Regions from separate parts of the Serratia ficaria genome, predicted to be linked through region 1. Evidence: predicted binding sites of a transcription regulator. Region 1 holds the regulator's gene; the other holds the start of a gene.
The links. The regulator Fur, encoded in region 1, represses iron uptake genes when iron is present. The targets are predictions, from matches to a motif close to ATAATAATGAGAACNACTATCAA.

Region 1 (7,871 bases):
ACGGTTACCGCGCCGACATCGCGCGCCAGTTCCCGCTGGCCCGCGCGCACGTGGTGGCGGGAACCGGGCACTGGGTGCACGCCGAAAAACCGGAAGCGGTGCTGCGCGCCATCCACCGTTTTCTCGGCGAAGCCTGACAAACGCCCGTCGCTGGCGAAAAAACGCGCTAAAGATAACGGCTTAGCGCGCTTTCGGCTCAGTTAAGCATTGTCGTTGCTCTATCTGCTGGGGTAATATGGCGCGCTATAATTTTGCCGCCCTGCCCAGCGTGTTCGCTAACGCCAGTCCGGGGGTGAATTTGGGTTAGGGTTTATTGGCCCGAAGTGTGTTAACCGAATCGTCCGGAAGCGTGTAAAACGCTTTTTGATGCAAACTTCCTTGCAGTACCGCTACCTATGGCAAAAGAACAAACGGATCGCACGACGCTGGATCTGTTCGCAGATGAACGCCGTCCGGGGCGCCCGAAAACCAACCCGCTATCCCGCGATGAACAGCTTAGAATCAATAAGCGCAATCAGCTGCGGCGCGATAAAGTACGTGGATTGCGGCGCGTGGAGTTGAAAATCAACGCGGATGCGGTGGACGCCCTGAACAAACTGGCGGAACAGCGCAATATCAGCCGCAGCGAGCTCATTGAGCAAATGCTGCTGGCGCAGCTGGCGGAAGAACAGCCAGAACATTGATCTCTTCGGCCGCACATGCGGCGCGGCGTTAAGGATGACGCCGGATCAACACCGTTTTACTCTCCTCCGGCATCGCATAAATGCGATAAAACCCCGGGGTAAATTTCTGGCATGATAGGCGTTTACCGGCAAGAGACCGCGCCCACACGGCGCCCGCCACTGCGGCGGCCGGCTTTTGCCATGGCATCATTTTAATCGGTGTTAGCGGGGTCAGCACTAACATCGTGTAATGCAATTAATTGAATTTAAAGGTTATACGCGATATGGCTACTGTAGGCATTTTCTTTGGCAGCGACACTGGCAATACCGAAAACATTGCCAAAATGATCCAGAAAATTCTCCAGAAACAGTTTGGCGACGAGGTGTCTGAAGTGCACGACATCGCCAAAAGCAGCAAAGAGGATCTGGAAGGTTTCGATATCCTGCTGCTGGGTATCCCAACCTGGTACTACGGTGAAGCGCAGTGCGACTGGGATGACTTTTTCCCGACGCTGGAAGAAGTCGACTTCAACGGCAAGCTGGTTGCGCTGTTCGGCTGCGGCGACCAGGAAGACTACGCGGAATACTTCTGTGATGCGATGGGCACCATCCGCGACATCATCGAACCCCACGGCGCCGCCATCGTCGGCCACTGGCCAACCAAGGGCTACCATTTCGAAGCGTCCAAGGGCCTGGCGGACGACGACCACTTCATCGGCCTGGCTATCGACGAAGATCGCCAACCGGAGCTGACCAACGAACGTGTCGAAGCCTGGGTCAAACAGATCGTCGAAGAACTGAGCCTGGCCGACATCGTCGGCTGAGGCCATTGTTGCCTAAAGGTTGAACAAAGGCCCTGCAAAGTGCATAGTGTGGCCAGCAGGGCCGTCATCGGCAGCATGGATTGCTGCAATAGAAGCTACATATTGGTAACTTCCCACATCGTCACGGTAGACTGAGATATCGGTTTATCCCATCCATCAAGGCGTTGCATGTGTACCATGCAATAGTGCAATTATATCTTTGTTAACAACCGGCGGTTTCCATTTAGGGCAACCGGTTCTATAATGAGACGCAATTAACTCTTTGTGCCGACCGATGCCACAGGCGAGAACGCCTCAACTTGATTAGCATAGTAACAGGACTGAATCCGCATGACTGACAACAACACCGCATTGAAGAAGGCCGGCTTAAAAGTCACGCTTCCGCGACTCAAAATCCTGGAAGTACTGCAAAATCCGGAATGCCATCACGTCAGTGCGGAAGATTTGTATAAAAAACTGATAGATATGGGCGAAGAAATCGGACTGGCGACGGTTTACCGCGTGCTGAACCAGTTTGATGATGCGGGCATTGTGACTCGTCACAATTTCGAAGGCGGCAAGTCCGTATTCGAACTGACCCAGCAGCACCACCACGATCACCTGATCTGCCTGGACTGCGGCAAAGTGATCGAATTCAGAGATGAATCGATCGAAGCGCGTCAGCGCGACATCGCCAAGCAACACGGCATCAAACTCACCAACCACAGCCTGTACCTGTACGGCCACTGTGAAACCGGTGACTGCCGCGAAGACGATACGCTGCACGACGCCAAGTAATCCTCCGGGATTGAACAACCGCCTCAGGGCGGTTTTTTTGTGCCCGTCGCCGGCGGGAAAAAAAGCCCCGGCAGCGCCGGGGAAGGTTCACTTGACGAAATACCACAATTGCAGCGGCGTAACTCCACCGACTTCTCTCACTTCACCCTCGGCCCGCCGCCGACACGCAGCGGGCCGCATCAGCCGGCTTAAACCTTCTCGGCGCGGCTGTAACGCTTGCCGTCCGGGCTGACCGCACGCACCAGCACCTCGCCGGAGACCGCCGGCCCGGCGTTGGCGTCATAGCGCTGCCATTGCTTACCGCCGTCGGTGGAGTACTCGATGCCCAGCCCCGGCAGAGAGATATTCGCCTCCAGCTTGCCGCCGGTGACGCGCGCGCCCGGCACCGGCAGGCGATAGCTGACGCCGCCCTTGTCCAGCTTGGCCAGCTCGCGCTGGCCGAGCAGGTTGGCGAAGCGCAGCCAGTCCTGATCCAGAGCCTTGCCGTCGACAAAGTGCGTTTTCCCGCCCCGGTACTCGCGGCCGGCCCGGTAATCCTGCTCCCAGGAGGCGCGATGCCAGGCGCGTTCGGCTACCGACAGCGAACGCGGGAAGATCATGTATTCCATTTGCGGGTCGGTGCGCTGGGTTTCGCTCCACAGCTGGGCGGAGATGCCGTAGGCGCCCGGCCAGGGTTTGTCGCTTCTGGCGGTGAAGCGATTGCCGTCGCGGTCCACCGAGGTTTCGGCGTTCTGCGGCAGGTTGTCCGGCGCGAAGCTGAACATCTTCCGTTCGTCGCTGAAGCGGGTGCCCCAGTAATAACCGCGCTCGTCCGGATTCACCTCGTAAGGGAAGTCCATATAAACGTAATCCGGGTTGGAGATGATCACCTCGTAGCCCTTGTTCGCCCAGTCATTGGCGCTGTCGAAACCGCCCCAGTACAGGGTGTCCCAGAAGTTCACGCCCACGCGCGGCGTGGCGAACGCGCCGGCGTCCTGCGCATCTTTCAGGCCATCCTGCCAGGCCTGCATTCTGCCGATGCCGTGCGCCTTCACCAGTTGGCTGACCTCCAGCCCGAAGTAGCTCGGCAGATGCGCCATATCGGCCACCTTGCCGTCTTCGATCATCGCCTGGCACACCCGGGATTTCGCCCAGGGCTTGTCTTCCTTGCTCTGGTCGATTATGCCCTTGCCCGCTTCAGGTTTCAGGCGATCGGTATACCCCGCCCCCAGGCGAATATTTTTCGCTTCGTCACCGCCGAAATGCCAGGTGTTCAACGGCTGGCCGGCCTCTCGATGCATTTGGGCAATCTCGCCGATCACCTTGTCGACAAAGCGTTTGGAGGAGTCCAGGCACGGGTTCAGATAGCTCTGGCGGTTGAAGTACTGCACCGAAGTCGTGTTGGAAGTATCGGTCGGATCGACCAGGCGGAACTCGTTGGCCTCGCGCTCTTTGCCCGCCGCATGCAGTTTTTTGTAACGCGCCTCCATGGAAACCACCGCCGCGCGCGCGTGCGCCGGCATGTCGATTTCCGGGATCACCTCAATCTGGCGCGCCTGCGCGTATTTGACGATGTCGATATAGTCCTGCCGGGAGAAGAAGCCGCCGTATGCCTCCGGCCCCTGGCCATACTGCGGCAGCAGGCAGGCGGTTTCGCTCAGGTCGTGGCAGCGCCGGCCCCCGACGTCGGTCAGTTCAGGCAGGCCCGGGATTTCGATGCGCCAGCCTTCGTCGTCGCTCAGGTGGAAGTGGAATTTATTCAGCTTGTAGGCCGCCATCTGATCCAGCAGGCGCAGCACCGCGTCTTTATGATGGAAGTTGCGCGCCACGTCGAGAAAGATGCCGCGATACGGGAAACGCGGCGCGTCTTTGGCGTCCAACGTGGCGATGTCGCTGCCGCCATCGCTCGGCACCAGCGACAGGATCGACTGCAGCCCGTTGAATACCCCCGCCTGATCGAAGCCGATCACGCGCGCTTCCTGCCTGCCGATTTTCAGCTCATAGGCGCCCGACACCGCCAGCGGGCCTTTGAACCTGCCCGGTTGGATCGCGGTGTTGATCGGATAGCCCTGCGCGTTAGCGGCCACGCCCAGCAGCGCGAAGCGCTGGCCTACGGCCTCGGCCGCCGGTTTGGCCAGCGCGCTCAAATCCAGCGCCACGCCCTTGCTCAGGTCGACATCCTGCGGATGCACCTTCACCTCCCGCGGCGTCGGCACAATCTGGCCGCGCAGCGCGGCGGCCGGCAGGGTTTTCAGCGCGGCGTTGTTGATAAAGCGCGAAGCCGGCGTCATCAGAACGTTGTTGTCGTCCTTGGTGCGCTTCCACTGGTCGCCGGTAAAGGGCGCCACGAAGCGGCTCAGATCTTCGGTATCGGTATTGCGCAGAATTTTCGGTTTGGCGTCGCCGGACGCGGCGTACCAGCGCGGTACGAAATCGGTTTTAAACAGTTGCCAGTATTCGGCGACGATCGGGATGGTCACCGCCTGCCCTGCCGGGAAACCGCTGAACGTCGCGGTCGGCTCCAGTTTGTACAGATCGCCGGTCAGGTGCGTTATCCTGAATTGTTCGTTATCCACCTGCAGGGTTTGGCGCGCGCTGTGGAAATAAATCGCCCAGTCGCCGCCGGTGATCGCCTGGCCGTCGTTGCTCAGGGTGATCAATACCCGATTGCACGCCGCCCAGTCGGCGCCCAACGCGGCGCAGTCCAGGCCGCCGTCGGCGGCGCGGTTGTCGACCATTTTCACATTCAGCTTCAGCTGGCTCAGTTGATCCACCAGCTGCTGATTGGCCAGCGCATTCCCCGCGCCGCCAAACAGCCCAAGGGTTGCCGTCAGCGCGGCAAGCGCACTCAGTTTGAATCGGTTCATCTGCTTCATCCTTAATTGTTGTTGTCGCGGATCTCTTGCCAAATCTTGCCGCACCTGGCGTCATACGCCTGACCGTTGCCGCTGTGCACCGCCTGAAGGCAGTTCTGATAATCCATCACCCGCACCGTTTCTTTCTCGGCGAACTGCCGGTGCCGTTTCTCTTGCTTCAGCACGTTCAGCACCGCCCGGCACGACTGCAGTTTTTCCGGCGATCCCTCTGCGGTATTGATGCAGGCGCTGTAGGCCTGTTTCAGTTTGGCGTCTTCCGGCGGCGCGGCCGGTTGCGCGCAGGCGCTCAGCGCAGCGGCGGCGGCCAATATCAGCATGATTTTTTTCATCGTTATATTCCCGTTCAGTTGCCCCGGCGCAATCGCCGGGGAACGCATCAGAAAATGGTGAATGGCGCGATGACCATAAATTTGACGTCTTTCTCGTCCTGGAAGATGTTGCCGTAACCGCCGCCCCAGCTCGGGATATTGGTGTGGTTATCGTATTGGGTGTAGTGCAGCTTGAGCAGCGTGCCTTTGGCGCGCCCTTCCTGGATGGTGTACAGCGCGTCCAGGCTCCAGGCGCTCTCTTTCAGGCGCTGGCTCTGATCGTAAATCGGGTTGGTGCTCGGCTTGGCGTCCCAGGCGTAGACGTAGGAGCCGCCGACCGCCATGCCCGGCAGGTTCCAGTTGCTCAGGTCGTACATCACGCCGGCGTAGACCGCCTTCTCGCCGTTGGCGTTGAAGTCGGAGCGGTTATCCCACCACACGTCGAGGCGGCCGTTGGAAGAGGCGTAGGTCGGCGTCATGCGCTGCAGGAAGAAGCCCTGATTGCCTTCCGCCTTGACCATGGTGCCTTCCAGACGCCAGTTGAACTGACCGGTGGTATAGCCGAAGGTCAGTGCCTGCAGCCAGGCCAGGCCGTCGTAGATGCTGTTCGGATCGTTCTTGTCGCCGATGCGGTCTTCCGCACCGTAGAACTGGTAGCTGGTGGTCAGCGGATTGCCCAGCAGGTCGAATTTGTAGGATGCCTTGGTGAAATACTGATTCACATAGCCTTCCGCCTGACCAAAGGCGGCTTCCAACACCAGATCGTTTTTGAAGTCGTACTTGGCGCCCAAAGAGTGCAGATAGGAGACGCCGGTTGTTTTATCGTTTTGGCGGAAGTCATCCATCTCGATATGCCACGGCGCCTTGTATTTGTCCGCCCACATGTAGGAGAAGCTCAGAGCGCCGGCGTCGCCGTAGTCAAAGTTGGCGCCCGCCTCCGCGCCGCGATAGGTTCCCGGCATAAAGCTCCAGTGCGGGGCGATCAGCGTCTGGCCGCTGGGTTGGATGTAACCGGCGCGCGCCCAGATCGGGCCGTATTTGAATTTACCGGCGGCTTTATACAGGCTGATGCCGCCTTTATCGCCGGAATAGTCTTCGTCGTAGGTCCGGTTTTTCGAGGAAAAGGCGATTTCATTCGGGTGGCCGCTGGCGCTGGACTCGGCCAGCTCGATAGCGGTAAAGGCCCCGACGTCCAGACCGAACATGTCCCAGGCGTAGCCCGAGGCGAAGTCCAGGCTCAGGTTGGCGGTGGAGTGCGACAGGTTGGTGGTGTATTTATTGTAATCGTCGCTGGTCGGGTCGAGATCTTTGCGGTCACGCTCACGTTGCCAGTAATAAATGCCGCCGGTCAGCGTGGAATCATCGATAAACCCTGCGGCTTTCGCCCCAGGGGCCATGGCAAACCCTGTTCCCAACAGCGCGCCCGCGACAGCGAGCGCCAGCGTTTTACGCTGAGCACCGTGCGTACCCATATGAAATTCCTCTTTGACTTAACTTTAAAAGTTGCAGCCGCCTGTGTTTACCACTGCCCTGCGCGACCGCTAATAAAAAACCCAACCGGGTAAAAAATATCGCCGCAGGGTTGAATCCCCACAGCACTTATTGCTACAGACAGACTATTTTTCGCGTCGCGAATTATCAAATGAAAAATGACAGAGATTTGTCAAACTATGACAAGGAGCACATATCGATGAGATTTTGTTACGACATTGTGCAAACAGAGTGTTGAATAAAAAATTCAATAAAATCAGAATAAAAATCAATATCAGGTCAACCAAAGACGATTAATGGTTTCAGCCCGTTAAATATTGTCAGCCAGAAGAAAAAATATGAGAGCGCTCTCCAAATGACATTAATTCGCATCGCGAATATATAAAAAAGGATTATGCAAATCACGCCATGTATCAAGCAATTGATGATTAAAATGACGAAGGGGAATGAAGCGGCAGAAAGGAAAATAAAGCGCGAAAAACAATACCGGCTGATGAAATAAAAAAAGCGCAGCCTAAGCTGTAATGCTTGTCAGTTAGCGTTTTCTGCAGGCGTCCGTGAAATTTTCGGTCGATAAAGGGGAGATGCGCCATGAGGATCACGCGCCTCGACCGAGCAAGGGACCGTGGGCGCGGCCCCTTGCAACCCGCGCCTTTGCCCAATCAGACGGTTGGCTGTGCCAACGTTACTCGGCCCATCCTGGGCCTCGCCCCTTCGGGGCCGCTGCAAGCAGCGTTCAAATCTGTTCCTGACAGATTTGTCCTCCCTCCGTCTCAGCGCATCATGGCCGGCTACGACAGGCGTCCCTGCCTGTCTCGCCTGAAACCGCCGTCCTTGGCGGTTTCGCCTATGCGCCGCTCCTGCGTTCGGCGTCTTCAAGGGCGCCTAACATCGTGCTCATCCCATCATTTTCACTGTCTTCCATAACGCAATATCAAACGGAGGGGACAAGTT
Region 2 (7,871 bases), 1.7 Mb from region 1:
CGCCGCCGAGCCGATGTCGAAGATCGGCTGCAGCGCGCCGCCGATGTTGATCGCCAGCAGGAACATCAGGTACATCACCAGCAAAAAGATCGGCACCCCCAGCCAGCGATTGAGGATCACCTTATCCAGCAGTTCGGTCAGGCGGTTCGGCAGCGCCTGCTGCGAGTTGCTGACGGCGTCGCACAGGAGGGCGATCGACTGATAACGCGCATCGGCGATCACCAGCGCCGGATCTTCCTGCCGCTGCCGTTGCAGCGCCTGCCGGGCCGCCGGCAGCAGCGCGGTGGCGGGGCCGGCCAGGCTGTGGCTGTAGATATCGCCCTCCAGCATCTGCAGCGCCAGCCAGCGGCGTTGCTTCGTCGGCAGGCGCTGCGGCATGGCGTCGCTCAGCGTGGCGACCTCTTCCAGCAGCAGCGGCGGGTAGTTCACCAGCGCCTTCAGCTCATTGAAACCGTGGTTGTCGATCATCTGCTTCAGCACGCCGATGCCGTCGGCCTTGGTGGAAACCATCGGCACCACCGGGCAGCCGAGGCGCGCCGACAGCGCGGCGATGTCGATCTCGATGCGCTGGCTCCTGGCGATATCCAGCATGTTCAGCGCGACGATGCAGGGAATGCCCAGCTCCAGCAGCTGCAGCGTCAGATAAAGATTGCGCTCCAGGTTGGCGGCGTCGACCACGTTGATCAGCAGATCGGCGTCGCCGCTGAGGATGTAGTGGCAGGCGATCTGTTCGTCGAGCGAGGTTTGCTCCGAGATGGTGGTCAGGGAATAGGTGCCCGGCAGATCGACCAGCCGCACCTCAGACTGCGGCGTGGTGAAGTGGCCTTCCTTGCGCTCCACCGTGACGCCCGCCCAGTTGCCGACCCGTTGGCGCGCCCCGGTCAGCTGGTTGAACAGCGTGGTTTTGCCGGAGTTCGGATTGCCTATTAAGCCGATGGTGAGTTTTTTCATAATCCCACGTGATAGTAGTCAATGGAAACAGCGCCGACGCAGCGGTGCGCCGGCAAAGGGTCGGGCTCAGGCCTGGCCGTCGAGCAGCAGCAGGGCCAGATCTTTCCGGCGCAGCACCAGGCTGACGCGGCGAGTTTTTATTTCTATCGGGTCGCCGAGCGGGGCGACGCGCACCACCTCGAATGAGGAGCCGGGCAGCATGCCGAGCGATAACAGTTTCTGGCGATAGGCCGGGCCAATTTCGCTGGAGAAGCCGGCAATCTTATAAGCGTGTTTAGGCAGAAGATGCATATTGTTAACCTTCCGGGAGCCGATGAGAGTCGGGCTGATGATTATTGAGCGTGGCCGGTGAGCGCGCTGGGCCCGCGGCGTCATTCATCTATTAAGGTTATGCGGTAAATAAAGAAGGCAATAGTAGTGAGAATCATTATCGCATTCAATATAAAAAGTAAGGGTATTGGTAACCAATTATTATGACAATCACATGTGGGCGTGGCGTTGTCTTGTTGAGCACCGTTTTACCACCGGCGCTGGCGCGCTACAAATGAGAATGGCGAGTTAAATCAGTTACGTGATTGTAATTAATTTTTCCCATTTGAAAACGCCGGCGACAGTTTCATCGCTTTTTTATCAGCGCCAAGGGCAATTCAATAACATTCCACTCTTTGAATGCGAGCGGTAACCATTTGTGTTTCGCCCATAAATCACCAGATGAAAATGGCGTGTTAATGGCGGTGTTAATAAGTGGCTGGCGCGAAGTGTTTATCGGTTGGCAACAGGAGAGGTTTATCGCCCCGAGCGCGGTAATAAAAAAATGCCGGTTTATTGAGATGGGTCAAAAAAAGCCGCCGGATAATTATCCGGCAAGGGCGGAGCAGGCTCCGCCCTGAATAACCCGGTTAGCGTTTTTTACCGAACGCCGCCGCCAGAGCGTCGCCCATGGCGCTGTTGCCGGCCGGCGCGCTGGCGCGCGGCTTGGCCTTGTTGGCCGGCGACCGGTTGGCGTTATCGCGCGCCGGCGCCGATGCGTTGCCGCCGCGGCGCGGCGAGCCTTCGCCCGGCTGCTCATCCAGACGCATGCTCAGCGCGATGCGCTTACGCTGCAGGTCGACTTCCATCACCTTCACTTTGACGATGTCGCCGGCTTTCACCACGCTGTGCGGATCTTCGACAAACTTGTCCGCCAGCGAAGAAATGTGCACCAGGCCGTCCTGATGCACGCCGATATCCACAAAGGCGCCGAAGTTGGTGACGTTGGTGACCGACCCCTCCAGGATCATCCCCGGCTGCAGATCGTTAAGCGTTTCAACGCCTTCGGCAAAGGTGGCGGTCTTGAATTCCGGGCGCGGATCGCGGCCCGGTTTCTCCAGCTCTTTCAGGATGTCGGTGACCGTCGGCATACCGAACTTTTCGTCGATAAAATCGCTGGCCTTCAGGCTGCGCACCGCCGCCGAATTGCCCATTAAATCCTGCAGCGCCTGCTGGGTGGCGGCCAGAATGCGTTCCACCACCGGATAGGTTTCCGGGTGAACGGTGGAGGCGTCCAGCGGGTTGTCGCCGTGGTTGATGCGCAGGAAGCCGGCGCACTGTTCGAAGGCTTTCGGCCCCAGGCGGCTGACTTTCAGCAGCTGCTCGCGGTTGCTGAAGCGGCCGTTTTCATCGCGCCAGTTGACGATGTTCTGCGCCATCATGCGCGTCAGGCCGGCCACGCGGGTCAGCAGCGGCACCGAGGCGGTATTCAGATCGACGCCGACGGCGTTCACGCAGTCTTCCACCACCGAATCCAGCTTCTTGGCCAGCTGGCTTTGGCTGACGTCGTGCTGATATTGGCCGACGCCGATGGATTTCGGCTCGATCTTCACCAGCTCAGCCAGCGGATCCTGCAGGCGGCGGGCGATGGATACCGCGCCGCGCAGCGAGACGTCGAGATTGGGGAATTCCAGCGCCGCCAGTTCGGAGGCGGAATACACCGAGGCGCCCGCTTCGCTGACGATCACTTTCTGCGCCTTGACCTCGCTGAACTGTTTTTGCAGATCGAGGTAGAAACGCTCGGTCTCGCGTGAGGCGGTGCCGTTGCCGATGGCGACCAGCTCTACCTGATGTTTGATGCACAGCGCCGCGACGATGGCGGCGGCTTTGGCCGCCTGGCCGGTATGCGGGTAGACGGTGTCGGTAGCCACCAGCTTGCCGGTGGCGTCCACCACGGCGACCTTCACCCCGGTGCGCAGGCCCGGGTCCAGGCCCATGGTGGCGCGCATGCCGGCCGGCGCGGCCATCAGCAGATCCTGCATGTTGCGGGCGAAGACGTTGATCGCTTCGTCTTCCGCGCGCTCGCGCACCGTGCCCATCAGCTCGGTTTCCAGGTGCAGCAGCACCTTGATGCGCCAGGTCCAGTTGACCACCGCTTTGCGCCAGGCGTCGGCCGGGGCGTTGTTCAGGCGCAGGTCGAGGTGGTTGATGATGATCTGTTCCGCCTGGCTTTCGCGCGGCGCTTCTTCAAACTGCGGATCGGCATTCAGCGCCAGCTGCAGTACGCCCTCGTTGCGGCCGCGGAACATCGCCAGCGCGCGGTGCGAAGGCACCTGGGCGATAGGTTCGTGATGATCGAAATAGTCGCGGAATTTGGCGCCTTCCTGTTCTTTGCCTTCCACCACCTTGGACACCAGATGGGCGTTTTTCCACAGGTAGTTGCGCACCTTGGCCAGCAGGGCGGCGTCTTCGGCAAAGCGTTCCATCAGGATATAGCGCGCGCCGTCGAGGGCGGCTTTCACGTCCGCCACGCCGTTATCGGCGTTAACGTAGCTTTCGGCCAGCAGCTCCGGCTGCTGCTGAGGATCCTGCCACAGGGTATCCGCCAACGGCTCCAGGCCGGCTTCGATGGCAGCCTGCCCGCGGGTGCGGCGCTTCGGTTTGTACGGCAGGTAAAGATCTTCGAGCTCGGTTTTGCTCAGCGTGGCGTTGATCGCCCCCGCCAGCGGCTCGGTCAGCTTGCCCTGTTCGTCGATCGATTTCAGGATGGTCTGACGGCGGTCTTCGAGTTCACGCAGATAGCCCAGGCGGGTTTCCAGCTGGCGCAGTTGGGTGTCGTCCAGGCCCCCGGTGACTTCCTTACGATAGCGTGCAATAAAGGGCACGGTATTACCTTCATCCAGCAGACGGATGGCGGAGTCAACTTGCTCCGGCCGGGCCTGCAGTTCTGTTGCGATAATGCGGCTCAGTGGGTCATTCATAAGTCTGGTATCTGTGTTGGGAACGGTGAATAAACAGGGGACAGTTATACGGATTGCGCGCGGAAAATGCCAGTGGAGCGGCCGTTCGGAAAAAACCGAATCTTACTTCGGGTATTCGATCGCGTTGACGTACCACAGCGCCTCGCCCAGCGGGGTGTTGACGGTGGCGGTGTCGCCCACCTGTTTTTTCAGCAGGGCCCGGGCCATCGGCGCATCGATGGAGATGTAGTCCCGCCGGCCAAAAATCTCGTCATAGCCGACGATGCGGAAACGTTTGATATCGCCGTCGTCGTTTTCCACCTCGACCCAGGCGCCGAAGAACACCTTGCCTTCCTGCTGGGGGGAGTAGTCGACGATCTTCAACTGCTCCAGACATTTGGTCAGATAGCGCACGCGGCGGTCGATCTCGCGCAGCCGCTTCTTGTTGTACTGGTAGTCGGCGTTTTCGCTTCTGTCGCCCAGGCTGGCGGCCCAGGTCACTTTCTTGGTCACCTCGGGGCGCTCTTCGCGCCAGAGGTAATCCAGCTCCTGCTTGAGCTTGTCGTACCCTTCGCGGGTTATCAGTTGAGTTCTCATCGTGGCTTATCTTTATTGGGTCACCGGCACAGTGTACGTGAATGGAGAAGGCTTTAAAAATGGCGCGCGGGCCTGCGCCTTGCCGCACGGTTTTTATTCAGTTTGCGCAGCTTTTAACGATCGGGAGTATGCTTAGCGATAGCGGAAAAGGAATGTGACGAAAGGAGGATATCTGGCGAGAGAGACAAGAAATTTTGGCGCACAACCCATCAAATTGAAGGTATTACCGCATGGAATTTAAAGATTATTACGCGACGATGGGCGTCGAACCCACCGCCGATCTGAAAACCATCAAAACCGCCTACCGTCGGCTGGCGCGCAAGTACCACCCCGACGTGAGCACCGAAGACGATGCCGAGAGCAAGTTCAAGCAGCTTGCCGAAGCGTACGAGGTGCTGAAAGACGAGGAGCGCCGCGCCGAGTACGATCAGATCCGGCTGCATCGCAACGATCCGAACTTTGGCCGCCAGGCGCACGGCGATCGCGGCGGCTATCAGCAAAGCGCCGCTTGGCAGGGCGACGGCGGGCAGGACTTCTCCGACTTCTTCGAGAGCATGTTCGGCGGCCGCTCCGCGGCGGGGCATCGCGCCTCTTCGCACGGCGGGCATGGCTTCCGCGGCCAGGACCTCGAGATGGAAGTGCCGGTGTTCCTCGAAGAGACGCTGCATGGCCAAAGCCGCGAGATCTCCTATCAACTGCCGGTTTACGACGAACTGGGCCGCCAGGTCAGCGAAGCGGGCAAGACGCTGAATGTGAAAATCCCGGCGGGCGTGGTCGATGGCGAACGCATTCGCCTCAAGGGCCAGGGCGTCGCCGGCGTCGGCGGCGGCCGGAACGGCGATCTGTATCTGATTATCCGCATCGCGCCGCATCCGCTGTTTGAGGTCGACGGCCATAATCTGCATATCGTGGTGCCGCTGGCGCCGTGGGAAGCGGCGTTGGGCGCCAGCATCGAAGTGCCGACGCTGAGCGGCAAGATTGCGCTGACCATTCCTCCCGGCAGCCAGAGCGGCAAGCGGTTGCGGGCCAAGGGCAAGGGGCTGGTCGGCAAGAAAGAGACGGGCGATTTGTACGCCATTCTCAAGGTGGTGATGCCGCCGAAGCCGGACGAAAAAACCAGCGCCCTGTGGCGCGAGCTGGCGGGCCAGGCCGCATTCAATCCGCGGACGGAATGGGAGTGAACATGATGAACAAAGAGATCACTTTTACCCTGGTGGAGCTGTGCCAGCGGGTGGACCTGTCGCAGGACGAACTGATCGAGATAGTCGAGCTGGGCGTGATTGTGCCATTGCAGCCGGAACAGCCGAGCTGGGAATTTGACTACCCGGCGCTGAGCCACCTGCGACGCGCGCGCCGGCTGCGCGCCGAGCTGGACCTGGATTGGCCGGGGATCGCCATGGCGCTGACGCTGCTCGATCGGGTCGATGACCTGCAGAAAGAGAACCGGCAGCTGCGCCGCCAACTCGAGCGTTTTCTGCAGACGCCTGAGGCCCGGTAATCCTTCCCCGAGCGCCACCGCGCAAAATTGCCTGCCGGTGGCGTTTTTATTTATTGCGGCTGGGGTACACTGCGCAACCGGCCGCGAAGGGCGAATTGGCGAGAATTGGGCGGTTATCCCACATTTGGCCGATAAACGGCGGAATTTTGACGAACCCGCGTCGACATTTGCTCAAAATTGTTGATAAATGGGCAAAAGAATAAGCTTTGTAACAATTTCGTCTAGAATATATACCATTAAACGCTGTCCGAATTGACAGGGTTTTTTAACAATATTCGAGTCAGGCAATAAAGCCTTTGGGAGTAAGACAATGCAAGAGAATCATAAGATTCTGGTCGTCGATGACGATATGCGCCTGCGCGCGCTTTTAGAGCGTTATTTAACCGAACAGGGCTTTCAGGTTCGCAGCGTCGCCAACGCTGAGCAAATGGATCGCTTGCTGACCCGTGAATCCTTCCACCTGATGGTGCTGGACCTGATGCTGCCGGGCGAAGACGGCCTGTCGATCTGCCGCCGTCTGCGCAGCCAGAGCAACCCTATGCCGATCATTATGGTGACGGCCAAAGGCGAAGAAGTTGACCGTATCGTCGGCCTGGAAATCGGCGCCGACGACTACATCCCAAAACCGTTCAACCCGCGTGAACTGCTGGCCCGCATCCGCGCGGTGCTGCGCCGGCAGGCCAACGAGCTGCCGGGCGCCCCTTCGCAGGAAGAGGCGGTGATTGCCTTCGGCAAATTCAAACTGAACCTCGGCACCCGCGAAATGTTCCGTGAAGACGAACCGATGCCGTTGACCAGCGGTGAGTTTGCGGTGCTGAAAGCGCTGGTCAGCCACCCGCGCGAGCCGCTGTCCCGCGATAAGCTGATGAACCTGGCGCGCGGCCGCGAATACAGCGCGATGGAGCGCTCCATCGACGTGCAGATTTCCCGCCTGCGCCGCATGGTTGAAGAAGATCCCGCGCATCCGCGCTACATCCAGACCGTCTGGGGTCTCGGCTACGTCTTCGTCCCGGACGGCAGCAAGGCATGAGGCGATTGCGCTTTTCACCGCGTAGCTCGTTTGCCCGAACCCTGTTGTTGATCGTCACCCTGCTGTTTGTCAGCCTGGTGACGACCTATCTGGTGGTGCTGAACTTCGCCATCCTGCCCAGCCTGCAGCAGTTCAACAAGGTATTGGCTTACGAAGTGCGTATGCTGATGACCGACCGGCTGCAGCTGGAGGATGGCACGCTGCTGGAGGTGCCGCCGGCGTTCCGCCGCGAAATCTACCGCGAGTTGGGGATATCCCTTTACACCAACTCAGCGGCGGAGGAGAGCGGCCTGCGCTGGGCGCAGCATTATCAGTTCCTCAGCCAGCAGATGGCGCAGCAGCTCGGCGGGCCGACCGACGTGCGGGTGGAAGTGAACAAGAACTCCCCGGTGGTGTGGCTGAAAACCTGGCTGCAGCCCGATATCTGGGTGCGCGTGCCGCTGACCGAAATCCATCAGGGCGATTTCTCGCCGCTGTTCCGCTATACCCTGGCGATTATGCTGCTGGCGATAGGCGGCGCCTGGCTGTTTATCCGCATTCAAAACCGGCCGCTGGTGGAGCTGGAGCATGCCGCCCTGCAGGTGGG

Region 2: feoA (ferrous iron transporter A) is a predicted target of Fur. The motif match lies at 1,363-1,385, and genes of this name have one in related genera.

What each region holds. Positions count from the first base shown of each region.
Region 1 is NZ_LT906479.1:1,355,311-1,363,181, reverse strand. Features, by position in the region: gene ybfF (esterase) at 1-137, shown strand, start outside; gene ybfE (LexA regulated protein) at 396-683, shown strand; gene fldA (flavodoxin FldA) at 947-1,486, shown strand; gene fur (ferric iron uptake transcriptional regulator) at 1,817-2,263, shown strand; gene CKW09_RS06430 (beta-N-acetylhexosaminidase) at 2,452-5,109, opposite strand; gene chiQ (ChiQ/YbfN family lipoprotein) at 5,121-5,447, opposite strand; gene chiP (chitoporin ChiP) at 5,495-6,898, opposite strand.
Region 2 is NZ_LT906479.1:4,882,481-4,890,351, reverse strand. Features, by position in the region: gene feoB (Fe(2+) transporter permease subunit FeoB) at 1-951, opposite strand, end outside; gene feoA (ferrous iron transporter A) at 1,018-1,242, opposite strand; gene CKW09_RS22940 (Tex family protein) at 1,851-4,181, opposite strand; gene greB (transcription elongation factor GreB) at 4,284-4,757, opposite strand; gene cbpA (curved DNA-binding protein) at 4,988-5,938, shown strand; gene CKW09_RS22925 (chaperone modulator CbpM) at 5,941-6,255, shown strand; gene ompR (osmolarity response regulator transcription factor OmpR) at 6,566-7,285, shown strand; gene envZ (two-component system sensor histidine kinase EnvZ) at 7,282-7,871, shown strand, end outside.